2 regions of the Sporolactobacillus caesalpiniae genome follow, and region 2 is predicted to be linked to the other one. Evidence: riboswitches for the same ligand, from Rfam matches in the RefSeq annotation. Region 2 holds a riboswitch; the other holds the start of a gene.

Region 1 (7,158 bases), on a different contig from region 2:
GCAGGAAGGTGAGCATATCTAATGAATCTATTTACTTCATTGAAAATGGCTATTCGCAATATACAGGGAAATAAAATGCGTTCTTTTTTAACCATGCTTGGCATCATTATTGGCGTAGCATCGGTTATTGCTCTGCTCGCCATCGGCCAAGGCTCCAGCAAGTCGGTTTCCGACAGTGTCACTAGTCTTGGAACCAATCTGATTACCGTTAACATAACCAATACGGATACACATTTTACAATGGACAATTTGAAAGAGGTCAAGCAGACCACTGGTGTGAAATCGGTGGCACCGGTGCTGAGCGGGAGAAGTACGGTGCGCAATGGCAGCACAACATCCCAGGTCAGCGTGACCGGGACAACATCGAGTTATCAATCTATTCGTCAATTAACAGTTAAGGAAGGGCGGTTTGTGTCGGCACTCGATCAAAAATTCCGCCAGAAGGTTATCGTTCTCGGCAGCGATCTTGCCACGACACTTTTTGAAAATCAGTCACCAATCAATAAGAAGGTGCTGGTCGACGGCGAGAGTTATACGGTTGTCGGTGTGTTGAACAGCAAAGGTGGCTCTATGGGACAAAGCAGTGATGATGCGGCATTTCTTCCGTTTTCAACCGCGCAGCGTTTGATGAAAACGACCTATATTACGCAGTTTTATGCCCAGGCTGAGAACCAGAATTCGGTAACTTGGGCTATGGCAGGTATTTCGCGGGTGATGAGTGAAACCTATAGCGATTCTGATGACTATAGTGTTGTAAATCAACAGGATGTTATGGAAGCAATGAGTTCAGTCACAAGCACCATGACAATGCTCCTTGCCGGTATAGCAGGAATCTCGCTGCTCGTCGGCGGCATCGGGATCATGAATATTATGCTCGTTTCCGTCACCGAACGGACACGTGAAATCGGTATTCGCAAAGCAATCGGCGCGCGGCGACGCGACATCATGCTCCAATTCTTAATTGAAGCCGCGGTGCTGAGCATGTTGGGCGGGTTGTGCGGTGTCGGCATTGGCATTCTAGCGTCGAAGATTTACGCGCTTGCCACTGGGGGAACTGTTGTTTACTCTCTTTCAATCATGGCGGCAGCGTTCCTGTTCTCCGCAATTGTCGGTATGGTGTTTGGCGTTTTCCCGGCTTACAAGGCGTCGAAGCTTAACCCGATCGATGCGCTCCGCACCGAGTAATATCCGCGGCAACTTTTCATCATCGGCTCTTTATGTGTAAAATGAAGTTAATGATTTATAAATGAGAGGTGTTTTTTTATGCGGCTGCTGGTTGTTGAGGACAATAAAAATTTACTAAAAGAGATTGTCCGACTGCTTTCAGAGGAGTACACGGTTGATTCGGCAGAGGACGGCGACGAAGCATTGTATTTAGCGGAGCAGAATATTTATGACGCGATCGTTTTGGATGTCATGCTTCCGGGGATGGACGGCTTCGAAGTGACCGAACAGATCAGAGCGAAGGGCGTCGCGACACCCATTATTTTTCTGACTGCCCGTGATACTGTCGATGACCGTGTAAAAGGCCTGAATTTGGGCGGTGATGACTACATGGTCAAGCCATTCCAGAACATGGAACTGAAAGCAAGGGTTGCCGCAATTCTGCGTCGCAGTTCGCCAATGTCGCTCGATCACACCTTGTGCTATAAAGGCATTGAAATTGACAATAAGCGAAAACAGATCAAGGTGGATGGAGACGCTCTTGCGTTTACAACGAAACAATACGATTTACTGGAATACTTGGTGCAGAACGAGGATCAAATACTCACACGTGAGCAGATATTCGACCGCATCTGGGGCTTTGATTCCGACACAACGGTGGGCATCGTCGAAGTGTATATCCACCAATTACGGAAAAAATTGAAAAAATATGCATATGACGCCGATATCCAGACCGTCCGCGGTATTGGTTATATGCTGACGGATAAGTGAGTGCGCCATGACTCTTTTTCGGAAGACACTTATAAAATTAACAATTTTGAATGCCGCATTACTGATTCTGCTGCTTAGTATCTTAAGTGGAACGATTTATTTCTATGAACAAAGTGTGACCTTTCGTGATAGTAACAAGATGCTAAAGGATGCAGCTTCGGGTAAAATGCCTCTTCGCAGCCCGATGCGGGGGCAAGACGCGGTAGATCAGCAGCGCCTGCGTACCAATCCACGGTTGAGCTGGGTTCTTACAAACAGTAGCGATGAGCAAATTGAATCAAGTATGGATGCTTATCCGGGCACCGAAGACGCCAAAAATTTTTTTAAGCCTTTTTTAAAAGTAACTGCGGGCAGTACCGTTGAAAAAAAAGTTGGCAAAACCTATTATCATCTACATGCTCAAAAAGGCAAGTTATTAAATGGTAAAACAGTGAAGATTATTTTTGGCGTTGATGTGACTCCGGAGAAAAATCTGCTCAACACATTGCGTTCGATCATTCTTTACGGTCTCATCATCGGCGCGCTGGTTTCAATTGTCGTCGGTTATTTTCTTGCCCGGCGCGCGCTTCGGCCGATTGAGAAGGCGTGGGATCGGCAAAACCGCTTCGTCGCAGATGCTTCACACGAGTTACGTACACCGCTTTCGATTATTCAATTGAAAATTGAAGGCCTGCTTCGGCAACCGAGACAAAAGGTTCAGGAGGTTGGTGAGGATATCGCAGTCATGCTTGACGAGACACGAAGGCTGTCCAAGCTTGTCGGAAATTTGCTGACCTTGGCGCGCTCCGATTCGAATCGGCTTGAGATAAACCTTGCGCCGCTTGACTTGAGTGCGATATTGAAAAAAGTAACCGAGCCATTCGCGGAAATGGCCGAGTTCGAAGAGAAATCCTTCACGCTTGACGGAGCGGACGATCCCATTTACATTAATGGTGATGAACAGCGTGTGCATCAATTGCTCGTCATCCTTTTGGACAATGCGATGAAATTTACGCCAAAAGGTGGAGCAATCACAGTGGATTGTTCGCGGGAAAACAAATATGCACGGCTTAGTGTATCCGACAGCGGATGTGGCATTTCGGACGAAGATCTCCTGCATATTTTTGATCGATTCTATCAGGTAGACAGTGCGCGCAGCGGTCAAAAAGGAACAGGGCTAGGGCTTTCGATCGCCGAATGGATTGTTCAAAAGCATCGCGGGAAAATTGAAGCAACAAGCGCTGTTGACGAGGGGACAACATTTATCGTACGGCTGCCCCTGCTGAAAAATGAACCGGAAGACCAAAAAGAAGTCCACGAAGGAGACAAGACAGATGACTCAAATACTTGAAACAGCGACTTTTGCCGGAGGATGTTTTTGGTGTATGGTGAAGCCGTTCGACACGTTGCCGGGCATTGAGAAGGTTGTCTCGGGTTATACAGGCGGGAATCTTGAAAATCCGTCCTATGAGCAAGTGAAAACTGGGAAGACCGGCCACATGGAAGCCATTCAAATTCTCTTCAATCCTGAATTGTTTCCCTATGAAAAGCTTCTCGAATTGTACTGGACCCAGGTCGATCCGACCGATGACGGCGGCCAGTTCTTTGACCGCGGCGACAACTATCGGACGGCGATTTTCTACTATGATGAAGTGCAAAAGAGGGCGGCGGAGCGGTCTAAAGCAGAGTTAGCTGCGAGCGGACGCTTTCTCAAACCAATCGTCACTCGGATTTTGCCTGAGGCTCCGTTTTATCCTGCCGAAGAAGAGCACCAGAAATTCTACCAAAAGCACCCTGACCGTTACAAGGCTGAACGGAAGGAATCTGGACGTGATGCTTTCATAAGCGAAAAATGGGAATAAAATAAAATTCGACTAGAAGAACGCTTCCATGCTATTGTGGAAGTTTTTTTTGTTGGCTTGGATTCCAAAAAAATGTGTGAAAAGGTGATTAGATGAATGTAAATGCTGATTTATGCACAGGAATCATTGGATATATCGCGAAAAGGAGAAGGCGCATGTGGTTCGGCTCGGTCTTTTTTTCTGCAACATACCTGATTGAGTATCTGAACTTGTCGCTCAGTGAGAGACAGCAAAATAACAAATATGATCCGACTTTGAAGCTTGCATTTCGCCTAGCGCATGTGCTGAATAAACGAGTGGACGAACTTTTTCAAACTGAATAAATCCTTGAAAAAAGACGGACTCTAGTGTAAACTAATCAACAACTGAACAAGATTATTTTGATTCTTATCAAGAGAAGCCGAGGGACTGGCCCAATGACGCTTCAGCAACCGTCGCAGAAATCATGCGACAAGGTGCTAATTCCAGCAGACTGCGTGCAGTCTGGGGGATAAGAAGAAGCCCGGTATATCAAGCCTTCTTCTTACCCGAAGAAGGCTTTTCATTTTGCGTAAATAATAAAGTAAGAATTTTCACGTGAATTCTACTGCGAGTGATCCGGCAATAAGCGAATGTTCGTCCTTTGGCGAGCCTCACTAGGTCATTCGTTACTATCACGACGGCGTTTTTGTCTGTGACAAGATCTAGGCGAAACAAAGTTTTTGTTACCATTTTTTCATTGCCCGCATGGCATATCCATCATACATGGCGATCAGTATCAGTGAAGGGGGAAGATTATATGACTTCATACAAGACAGAAACAAAGTTAACGCAGATTGGAAATGGTTTTGACGAGCTCGGTGCGGTTAACGCGCCAATCTATCTATCTACTGCTTACAGGCATGAAGGTATTGGTATTTCAAAAGGCTATGACTACATTCGGACGGGAAATCCGACGCGTTCGATTCTTGAAAAAGCAATCGCAGATGTTGAAGGCGGTCAGGAAGGCTTTGCCTGCAGCTCCGGAATGAGTGCGATTCAACTCATTTTCTCATTATTCAGTACGGGTGATCATATCATTGCTTCAAGGGATCTATACGGCGGAACCTTTCGTTTTTTTGACATTCTCAGCAAGCAGTATCATCTTTCTTTCTCCTATTGGGATGGAGAAAGCCTTGATGAATTGACAGATCTCGTCTGTCCGGAGACAAAGGCGATCTTCATTGAAACACCAACCAATCCGCTGATGCGTGAAGTCGATCTTTCGGAAATCGCAAAGATTACGAAGAAAAATGATCTGCTGCTTATTGTCGACAATACGTTTTACACACCGATTTTGCAGCGGCCGATTGAACAGGGCGCTGATATCGTTGTTCACAGTGCGACGAAATATCTGAGCGGTCATAATGATGTGCTCGCGGGACTTGTGATCTCTAATCAGATAAAAGTGACAGAGAAACTGCGACTCTATCATAATTCATGCGGCGGAGTCCTTGATCCGTTTGATTCATGGCTGGTTATTCGTGGGTTAAAAACGCTTGCTCTGCGTATCCGCCAACACCAGGAAAACGCGCGTAAGATTGTCGCATACCTCAAGGAACAGCCACTTGTGACCAAGGTACTCTATCCGGGAAAAGGCGGAATGGTCAGCTTTGAATTAACCAAGCAGGACTATGTCGAGCCCTTTCTTAAGGCATTGCGGCTGATCACGTTTGCGGAAAGTCTTGGCGGTGTAGAAAGTCTGATAACGTATCCGGCAACGCAGACACATGCGGATATTCCGGAACAACTGCGTTTGAAGTACGGTCTGTCCAATTCGCTGCTCCGACTTTCGAGCGGTATTGAACATTCGGATGACTTAATCAGTGACTTAAATCAAGCATTTCAAACGCTAAAGATAGGAGTAGGCGCACATGAGTGAATCGTTTCATTTTTCTACAAAGCTAATTAAAGAAACGGTGGCTGTTGATCCGCAAACGGGAGCAGCCAATGTACCGGTTTATTTATCATCGACTTTTCATCAGAAGGATTTCGACCATTACGGAAAATATGACTATACACGTTCCGGCAATCCGACACGAGATGCGCTTGAGGATGCGATTGCGTCGTTGGAAGGAGGCGTGCGCGGATTTGCGTTTGCTTCGGGTATGGCGGCAATTTCCACAGCCTTTTTACTCTTATCAGCAGGCGACCACGCTGTTGTTCCGAAAAATGTTTACGGCGGCACGTTCCGCATCTTGACTCAAGTACTCGGCCGTTTCGGTATCGAGCACACCTTTGTCGACACGACGAATCTTGATGAAGTAGAACAGGCGATCAGACCGAACACGAAAGTGATTTATGTTGAGACGCCTTCAAATCCGACATTAGCTGTGACGGATATTCGGGCAGTTGCGGCTCTTGCCAAAGCACATCGATGTTTGACTTTCGTTGATAACACCTTCATGACACCGGTTTTTCAGAGGCCGCTTGAACTCGGTGCGGATCTCGTTCTGCACAGCGCGACGAAGTTTATTTCCGGACATAGCGATGTTGTGGCAGGGCTTGCGGTTGCAGGTTCTGAAGAGATTGCCGACAAATTATATTTTCTTCAAAATGCGCTTGGTGCCGTCCTAGGTGTCCAAGACTCGTGGCTGCTGCTCCGCGGACTGAAAACGCTTGACGTTCGCATTCGTAAATCTGCGGATTCCGCGCGGCGAATCGCAGAATTTTTTGCGGCACAGTCTGAGGTGCGCCATGTGTTCTATCCTGGTTTGACTGATCATCCTGGGGCGAAACTTCATGCCGAGCAAGCGACTTCGGGTGGGGCAGTCCTTTCTTTTGAGCTCGAAAATGAAGCGAGTGCTCGGTTATTTGTCAACCATGTCAAGCTGCCGGTGTTCGCGGTCAGTCTTGGTGCGGTTGAATCCATTCTCTCTTATCCACCGAAAATGTCGCACGCGGAATTAAATGAAGACGAACGTGAAAAAGCGGGAATTGGCAGCGGGCTTTTGCGTTTGTCCGTCGGACTTGAGGATGCGGACGATTTGATTCGTGACTTTAGCGACGCACTTGTCTATGTGCGGGCTCAGGAGACAGTGGGGAGTGGGGAATAATGCGTCAGTCGATACGTGAAGAACTGAAGAAGAGAATTTTAATTGGCGATGGAGCGATGGGAACGCTGCTCTATTCCTATGGTATTGATCGCTGTTTTGAAGAACTTAATGTCTCTCAAGCTGAAGAAGTTCGCCATGTTCATGAAGCGTATATCAACGCGGGTGCCGATGTTATTCAGACGAATACATATGGCGCAAATCAAGTTAAACTTGCGCGTTATGGCCTTGAACATGAGGTGGGACGCTTTAATCGCGCGGCAGTGCAGCTTGCAAAGCAAGCAGCGACTGCTGAGACGTATGTATTTGGG
Region 2 (7,158 bases):
CACATTCGGATTGGTCGAAAAGATGTTGCGGATTTTAATCCGATCAATGTCTTTAGAAGCCTTGAATTGATCATAATAAGCGACAAAGACAACAATGGAACCGAAAATACCGCCGAGCACTTCTGCAAGGCTTAATGGAACGACGCTTGTCCATGGAATATTGCCAAGAACGGCTTGAGCGACAACCATCGCAGGATTAATACAGACATCTCCGAAAATGAATAAAGAGATGGTAATACCGAAACCCCAAGTTGTAATGGCGAAAATGTGGCCGGAATTCTGATATTTTGATGTATTCAGCACCTCACAGCAGTGTACGCCAACACCAAAAACAATCATTAATGCCGTCCCTAAAAATTCTGCAACGAGTTGATGCATCACAATCCTGTCCTCCAAACACGGTTATTCTCTTATTGATTTTCTAATTTTGCCAGTTGAAGCTGCACTTCTTGTTCTACCTCTGCCAAGCTGACCTTGTGCACACGCGCAGCATGCGCGCAGTCATCATACTCAGGCGTCTGCTTGATCACATCATCACGGCTGGCAGCCTTCACGCGAATCGTTCCAAACTTCGTTTCTATCTTTTTAAATTGGCGCTTCATGATTGAGCGCTGCATCACTTGATAGCGAACACCAATGGTAGCGGTGTGTCTCAGCAGCAGATTAACAAAGGTGTCACGTTCTTCAGGCGCGCAAAGTACAGAGAGCTTGCATGCCGGCCGATTTTTCTTCATGTAAATCGGTGTAAAGAACACATCGAATGCACCTGCCTCAATCAGCAGATCCATCGCAAAGCCAAGTGACTCTCCGCTTTGATCATCTAGATTTGCTTCGATCAGCAGCACCGCATCATGATCCGTGTTCACCGTTTGCCTGCTTTTTTTCGTGTCAAAGAGCAGCGCGCGCAGTGCGTTAAAGGATCCCGTTTCGCGCTTGCCGAACCCGTATCCGGTCTTGAGCAGGATTGCATCTTCCGGAATGGATCCGAAATGACTGACGATCTCCTTAACGAGACCCATTCCAGTCGGCGTTATGAGTTCAGTCTGAATATCCGTGCGCTGTTTAATTGGGATCGCGGTGCCGATACGCATCTGCATAACAGCAGGAACCGGTACCGGCATCTGCCCGTGTGCGACCTGAATAAAACCAGAACCATCGCTCAGTGCAGACGCGCACACGTCGTCGACGCCTAATAAGTCAAGTGCGACAAAGCAGCCGACAATATCGACAATCGAATCCAAGGCTCCGACCTCGTGAAAATGGACATCCGCCAACGGCATCTGATGGACGGCCGCTTCCGCTTTGGCGATCTCAGTAAAAACGGCAATCGATTGTTTCTTGATTTTTACGGATAAGCCGCTTGAATCGATAAGGGCGCAAATGTCGCTCAAATGCCGCACATCATGATGGTCATGATGCTCAATAAATCCGTGATCCTTTTCATGATTCAATTCGACGTCAAAGCTTGTACCGTATATACTGTTTTTCGCAAGACGCTCATTGTGAAGCTGGTAATCACCGACATGCAATTTAGCAAGCTCCGATTGAAACCGGTCAAAATCAACGCCAAGATCAAGCAATGCGCCAATGAACATATCACCGCTAATTCCCGAAAAAGCATCTAAATAAAGAGTTCTCATCTCATTCCTCCATGCGGGCCAAAGCCATTTTACAAATGATTAATCATGCTTGCTGAGTAGGCGGCGCCAAAGCCATTGTCAATATTCACCACGGTGATTCCCGACGCGCAGCTGTTGAGCATCGTGAGTAGCGCCGTCACTCCTTTTAAGTTGGTGCCGTAGCCGACGCTTGTCGGCACAGCAATCAGCGGTTTGTCAATCAAGCCGCCGACAACACTGGCGAGCGCGCCTTCCATACCGGCAATGACAATCACAGCTTTGGCTGCGCGAATGACATCCAAACGGGCAAACAGCCGATGAATACCGGCAACACCGACATCATAAATTCGTTCCACACGGTTTCCATAGGCTTCCGCGGTTACAGCCGCCTCTTCGGCAACTGGAATATCAGAGGTCCCGGCGGTCACAATCGCGATATAGCTGCTGGTTTTCTTCACTTCAGCACGATTCACGAGCGCGCAGCGTGCTTCTTTGTAATAAACAGCATCCGGCTCAACTTTTTTTATCTGTTCAAATTTTTCTGAGGAGAGGCGCGTACATAAAATGTTCACCGTCTGCTTGCGCATTGTCTCAATGATGCCGATGATTTGTTCCGTCGTTTTCCCTTCGCCGTAAATCACTTCCGGATAGCCATTGCGCTGCTTGCGCGTCAGGTCAACCTTCGCAAAACCGAGATCCGCAAAACCGCTGTCTTTTCCACGTGTCGCGGCTTGACTAGGTTCAGCAATATCTTGAAACAGCGCATGCAGTTCGTCCTTTTCCATTTTCTGTCCACCTCTCCTCTTTTACCGAAACCCTTATTGGACAATGACACCCAGTCCATCAGGAACGACGGTTATCTTAGCGTCCTTGCCTTCGCGCGCGTAGGCCATTTCAAGTGCCTGATCAAGAGAAGTGGCGAGATCCATGTGCATGCCGGTAATCAGTCCGGGATCGACCAAATCAGAAACCATAATTACATGATGATGGACAAGAATCCGTGCCAGAATCTGAGCCGTCCATTGATCCGGAATCGTTTTCAGTTTCGGTGTATTGATGGCGCGATCCAAGAATTCCTTCGGATCGGAAACATCCGCGAGATTATGATAGAAGCCTTCACCGCCATGTCCGTCTCGGCAGCCGGCAACCATGATAATCGTGCCGCCTTCTTTGTTTGTCGCCTCTGCCGCGGTCATCCCTTTTACTGCCTGATAGATGTTCTGATCCAGAGGATAGCCGCCATTCGTAGAAATAGCGATGTCACAGTCAATTTTCGTTACACTGGACAATTCGCGAAGAAATTTGCAGCCCTCTCGATGTGCCTCTTCCATATCTCCAGCGAATGACCCGATAATTTTTTTATCTTCATCAAGAACAACGTTCACGATAAATGCTAAATTTGCTGTGCGTGCCGCGTAGACCATGTCCTTGTGAATCGGATTGTGATTCAGATTTCCGGTACGCGCCTTGTCTGAATCAATAAACGGACCGGAGTGATTGGCCATAATCGTTTTGTAGGAAGCAACACCTGGAAGCACGGATTTGCGTCCTCCGGAAAATCCGGCGAAAAAATGCGATTCAATAAATCCTTCCGAAAGCAGCAAATCGGCTTCGGCGGCGATTCGATTGATGATGCAGTCACCTCCGGACGGCAACTGGCCGATTTTAACCATCGCCGCGTCATCGGTCGAGATATGCATCACGATTTCTTCTTCATCGACAATTTTTTGTCCATATTTGTTAACAAGTTCAGCGCGAGTGGACGGACGGTGGAAGCCAGTCGCAACAAGAATACGGATGCGCGCATCTGGAGACGCTTCACGTAACCGTCGCAAAAGGATCGGTGTAATAATGTGCGACGGAACCGGACGCGTGTGATCCGAGCTGATAATCACGATATTTTTCTTGCCTTTGGCCAGTTCTTCCAAAGACGCAGATCCAATTGGATGATTAAGCGAATCCTCGACGATCTCGTTTTCCGATCGATCTGTGTGGTAAGTTGCTGCTTGGGATACTAATTTGCCTGCATAATTGTGATCGGGCAGATTAGCCTCGATTGTTGTTTTGTCATAAGGAAGTTCAATGCTAACCATAAAATAACAGCCCTCTTTTCAGATCTTTTTGCGTTACAAAGAAGCAAGTATCAAAGATTCGTGATCCTTAGTATGAGAAAAAGTGACACGTGACATGCGCATCACCAGGTCACACAACCTTTTCTACGTGCACCATCTGTTATAAATCAAAACAAAAAGGCTGTCCGTTCCGTATGCAATCATCAAAAAAAGTTAACAAATGTTCACTTTATTTGTGACAAACATTAGGTGAAAAACCGTTAAAATAGAGTTAAATGTAACAATTGTATCTCTGTTTTTCAACTTGAATGATTGTGATGGGAAGGAAAAATCCATGGTATTAAGTGAAATCGAATATTTAATTAATTTTCTGGACGCACACAATGTACCGACAATTAACAAAAGTAGACACACCTATCTGACTTATCACGGCCTTGAAGAACGGTATACGTATGTTCTCAAGAAGGGCATTATAAAAAACAGCATTATTCTTCAAGATGGACGCGAATTTAATCTCTCTTATATCGTAAAACCGGATGTTATCTCGTTGCTTCGAGATGAGGTTTCCAAGTTTACGGAACAGCCATTCAATGTACGTGTGGAATCCAACGAAGCGACTTTCTATCAAGTGGATCGCGTCACCTTTTGGAAATATGTCAATGCGACACCGGAGCTGCAGAACTATATCAAAAGCTATTATCGTAAGAAATTATCGGAGAATATTTTCCGTTCCCAGCGAATGATCATGAATGGAAAAAAAGGCGCGGTTTGCGCCTTTATTTACAGTCTGATTGATTTATTCGGGCGCAAAGTGCGTGAGGGGATTTTGATTGATTTCATGTTAACAAATGATGACATCGCCGGCTTCTGCGGTATCAGTGCGCGCAGCAGCGTCAATCGAATGCTTGGTGAGTTAAAACGTGACGGCGCGCTGATGGTCAAGAATCGAAAACTGATCATCACAGATATAAGTTATCTTTTGGATCACATTGCTAACTAAAATGAACGATACACATCCTATATGGAACAGAGGCTGTCTGTATAACAACTCTTATACTGCGCTCCGGTTGCTCGCTTTCCACGGCCGACCCGGAAATCTCCTCGCTTAATACCCATGAACTGCGGGGTCTCCCTTGATTCGCTGATCCCGTGTATGAGTCTCACACCTGTGCTCTTGATTCATAATTTATGTATGGTGTCTCAAAGTCAAAAACGGACTTTGGGGACACCCGCTTTCTTGCCCTTGAAACAACTCGATTTCCGATCCCTTCCTAATTCACTTACCAAAAAAACGCCTCAACTTATTCAGTTCAGGTTGTTCCGTACTCACCAATTGAATACTCAAACAAAGAAAATATTACAATTTTATGTCACTTACACTTTTTAAACCAAGTAATTCGATAAAATTTAATTGACATAGGATTAGTATGAATTATATCTAATGATCATCGTAACGAACTCCCGGAACGCGTCTGGGAATGTGTTGTAAGAACGTTTTACATCACCTTTATTAAAATTGAACACTAAAGGTCTTATCAAGAGTGGTGGAGGGACTGGCCCAATGAAACCCGACAACCAGCACACTGTGCATGGTGTCAATTCCTGCAGATTAAATTCTGGCAGATAAGAAGAGACAGCGAAAACAGCTGCTTTTCTGATTCTGTGAAAAGCGGCTGTTTCTATACGTTAAAAATTGAACGCCTAGGCTAGTTCGTTTATTTCATTACAGAGACGAGGGGGAGTATCCATGAATTTAAAAAAAGGAATGATTCTAGCTTTATCTTTTCTATTAATTATTTTGACGCTTTCGGGATGCGGAAGTGCGTCCGACAAAAAAAGCAGCAGTACTAAAGTCAATAAAAACACAGTCACAATCGGTGCAACGGATTCCTTGTCCACGATCAATCCGTTGCTCGTGGATCTAACTGAACTAGGGAAATATGCCATCGGGCTCAATTTTCTGCCATTAATTGAGCTTGACAGCAAACTGAATGTTGTCGGTCAGTTAGCGGACAGCGTGACAACAAAAGACAATCGGACCTTTACCGTCAAAATTAATAAAAAAGCAAAATGGTCGGACGGCAAAGCAATTACGGCAGATGACGTGATCTTCTCGGTGCTGAGATTAACCAATCCTAAGGTTGGAAATGTAAATATAGGCGGTTATGCCGTGCTAAAAGGATTTAACGATAGCGGAAACTCTCCGGATGGAGCAAAAAGCATTGCCGGCGTGAAAAAGATAGACAGCAAAACAGTAGTATTCGTTACAAAAGCCCCACTGTCGATCGCAACCTTTGACAATACAATTGGGCGCTATCTATTTACCATTCCAAAGCATGTATTACAAGATGTCAGCCCTGATCAATTGGGCAAATACAGCTGGTTCAATAAACCAACTGTCGTCAGTGGTCCCTACAGGCTAACAAAATATGATTCCAATCATTACATCTCCTATACTGCAAATGAAGACTACTGGAGAGGCGCTCCGAAAATCAAAAATCTGAACATAAAAATTGTGCCATCAAGCCAGTTGTACTCTGGACTTAAATCCGGTGAAATTGATTTTGTGCAACAAACATTAGGTGTATTCCCACAAGAAGATTATAAAAACGTTCAAAAATTAGGCAACGTAAAAACAGTACTGGAGCAGCCGCTCACCAATCAGCTCGTTTCAATAAATACTAAAACGATTTCCGATGTTCGTATTAGACGGGCAATTCAACTGGCGTCCAATCGTGAAGAAATAGTGAAGAGTTTGCTGCATGGAAATGGTGAGATCGTTGATGGATTCCTTTCGTCATACAGCCCGTATTTTGACTCATCGATCAAACCGGCCGCATTCAATTTGAAAAAGGCAAAAAAACTCGTTGAAGAAGCGCATTGGGACAAATCGAAGGAATTGACTTTTCTCGTCAATTCTGGTGACAGCACCTTTGTCCAAGCAGCCGATATTATCGCAGCAAATCTGAAGACAATTGGTATAAAAGTGAATGTACAGACTCAAGATCTGTCCAACCTTCTGACCAAAGCTTCAAAGCATCAATTCGATTTGTTCGCCGTTCAATATACGCTATCCCCAATCGATCCTTACCCGGATGTTGATTGGATCGTCAACAGTGATGGAGACTGGCCGCAGTATAAAAATAGTCAACTAGCAGCAAATCTTTCTAAGATTCAATCGGCGAAGAATACAGAAGAAACAAAAACGCTGTACAGCAACATTAATAAAATCGTTCAAAAAGATGTTCCTGTTTACTCAGCATATATTTTACGTTCGCTAGGCGCTTATAATAAGGATCTCAAAAATGCTCAACCGCATATCTACGGTTCCTTCAACACGATTGAAAAATGGGAATGGAAAAAATAAGCTTGTAAATAAAGGAATGAGTTTCAATGGATCATTTGCTTGAAATCAAACATCTGGAAACCACCTATACCGTTCATTCCGAAGAGCGGACTCTTGTTCA

Evidence for each region. Region 2 has a riboswitch for S-adenosylmethionine ahead of ABWW58_RS10055 (ABC transporter substrate-binding protein). Riboswitches for the same ligand answer to the same signal wherever they lie in the genome.
Region 1: it holds a riboswitch for S-adenosylmethionine, as region 2 does, so the genes downstream of both, ABWW58_RS08220 (methionine biosynthesis PLP-dependent protein) here and ABWW58_RS10055 (ABC transporter substrate-binding protein) in region 2, are expected to answer to the same signal.

The regions. Positions count from the first base shown of each region.
Region 1 is NZ_JBEVCB010000003.1:468,299-475,456, forward strand. Features, by position in the region: gene ABWW58_RS08190 (ABC transporter ATP-binding protein) at 1-22, shown strand, start outside; gene ABWW58_RS08195 (ABC transporter permease) at 22-1,185, shown strand; gene ABWW58_RS08200 (response regulator transcription factor) at 1,264-1,935, shown strand; gene ABWW58_RS08205 (sensor histidine kinase) at 1,943-3,265, shown strand; gene msrA (peptide-methionine (S)-S-oxide reductase MsrA) at 3,249-3,776, shown strand; gene ABWW58_RS08215 (hypothetical protein) at 3,869-4,099, shown strand; SAM riboswitch class I at 4,161-4,273, shown strand; gene ABWW58_RS08220 (methionine biosynthesis PLP-dependent protein) at 4,555-5,676, shown strand; gene metC (cystathionine beta-lyase) at 5,669-6,850, shown strand; gene ABWW58_RS08230 (bifunctional homocysteine S-methyltransferase/methylenetetrahydrofolate reductase) at 6,850-7,158, shown strand, end outside.
Region 2 is NZ_JBEVCB010000004.1:330,378-337,535, forward strand. Features, by position in the region: gene larD (D/L-lactic acid transporter LarD) at 1-378, opposite strand, end outside; gene larC (nickel pincer cofactor biosynthesis protein LarC) at 411-1,640, opposite strand; gene larB (nickel pincer cofactor biosynthesis protein LarB) at 1,670-2,404, opposite strand; gene larA (nickel-dependent lactate racemase) at 2,438-3,712, opposite strand; gene ABWW58_RS10050 (Crp/Fnr family transcriptional regulator) at 4,026-4,691, shown strand; SAM riboswitch class I at 5,221-5,321, shown strand; gene ABWW58_RS10055 (ABC transporter substrate-binding protein) at 5,439-7,058, shown strand; gene ABWW58_RS10060 (ABC transporter ATP-binding protein) at 7,085-7,158, shown strand, end outside.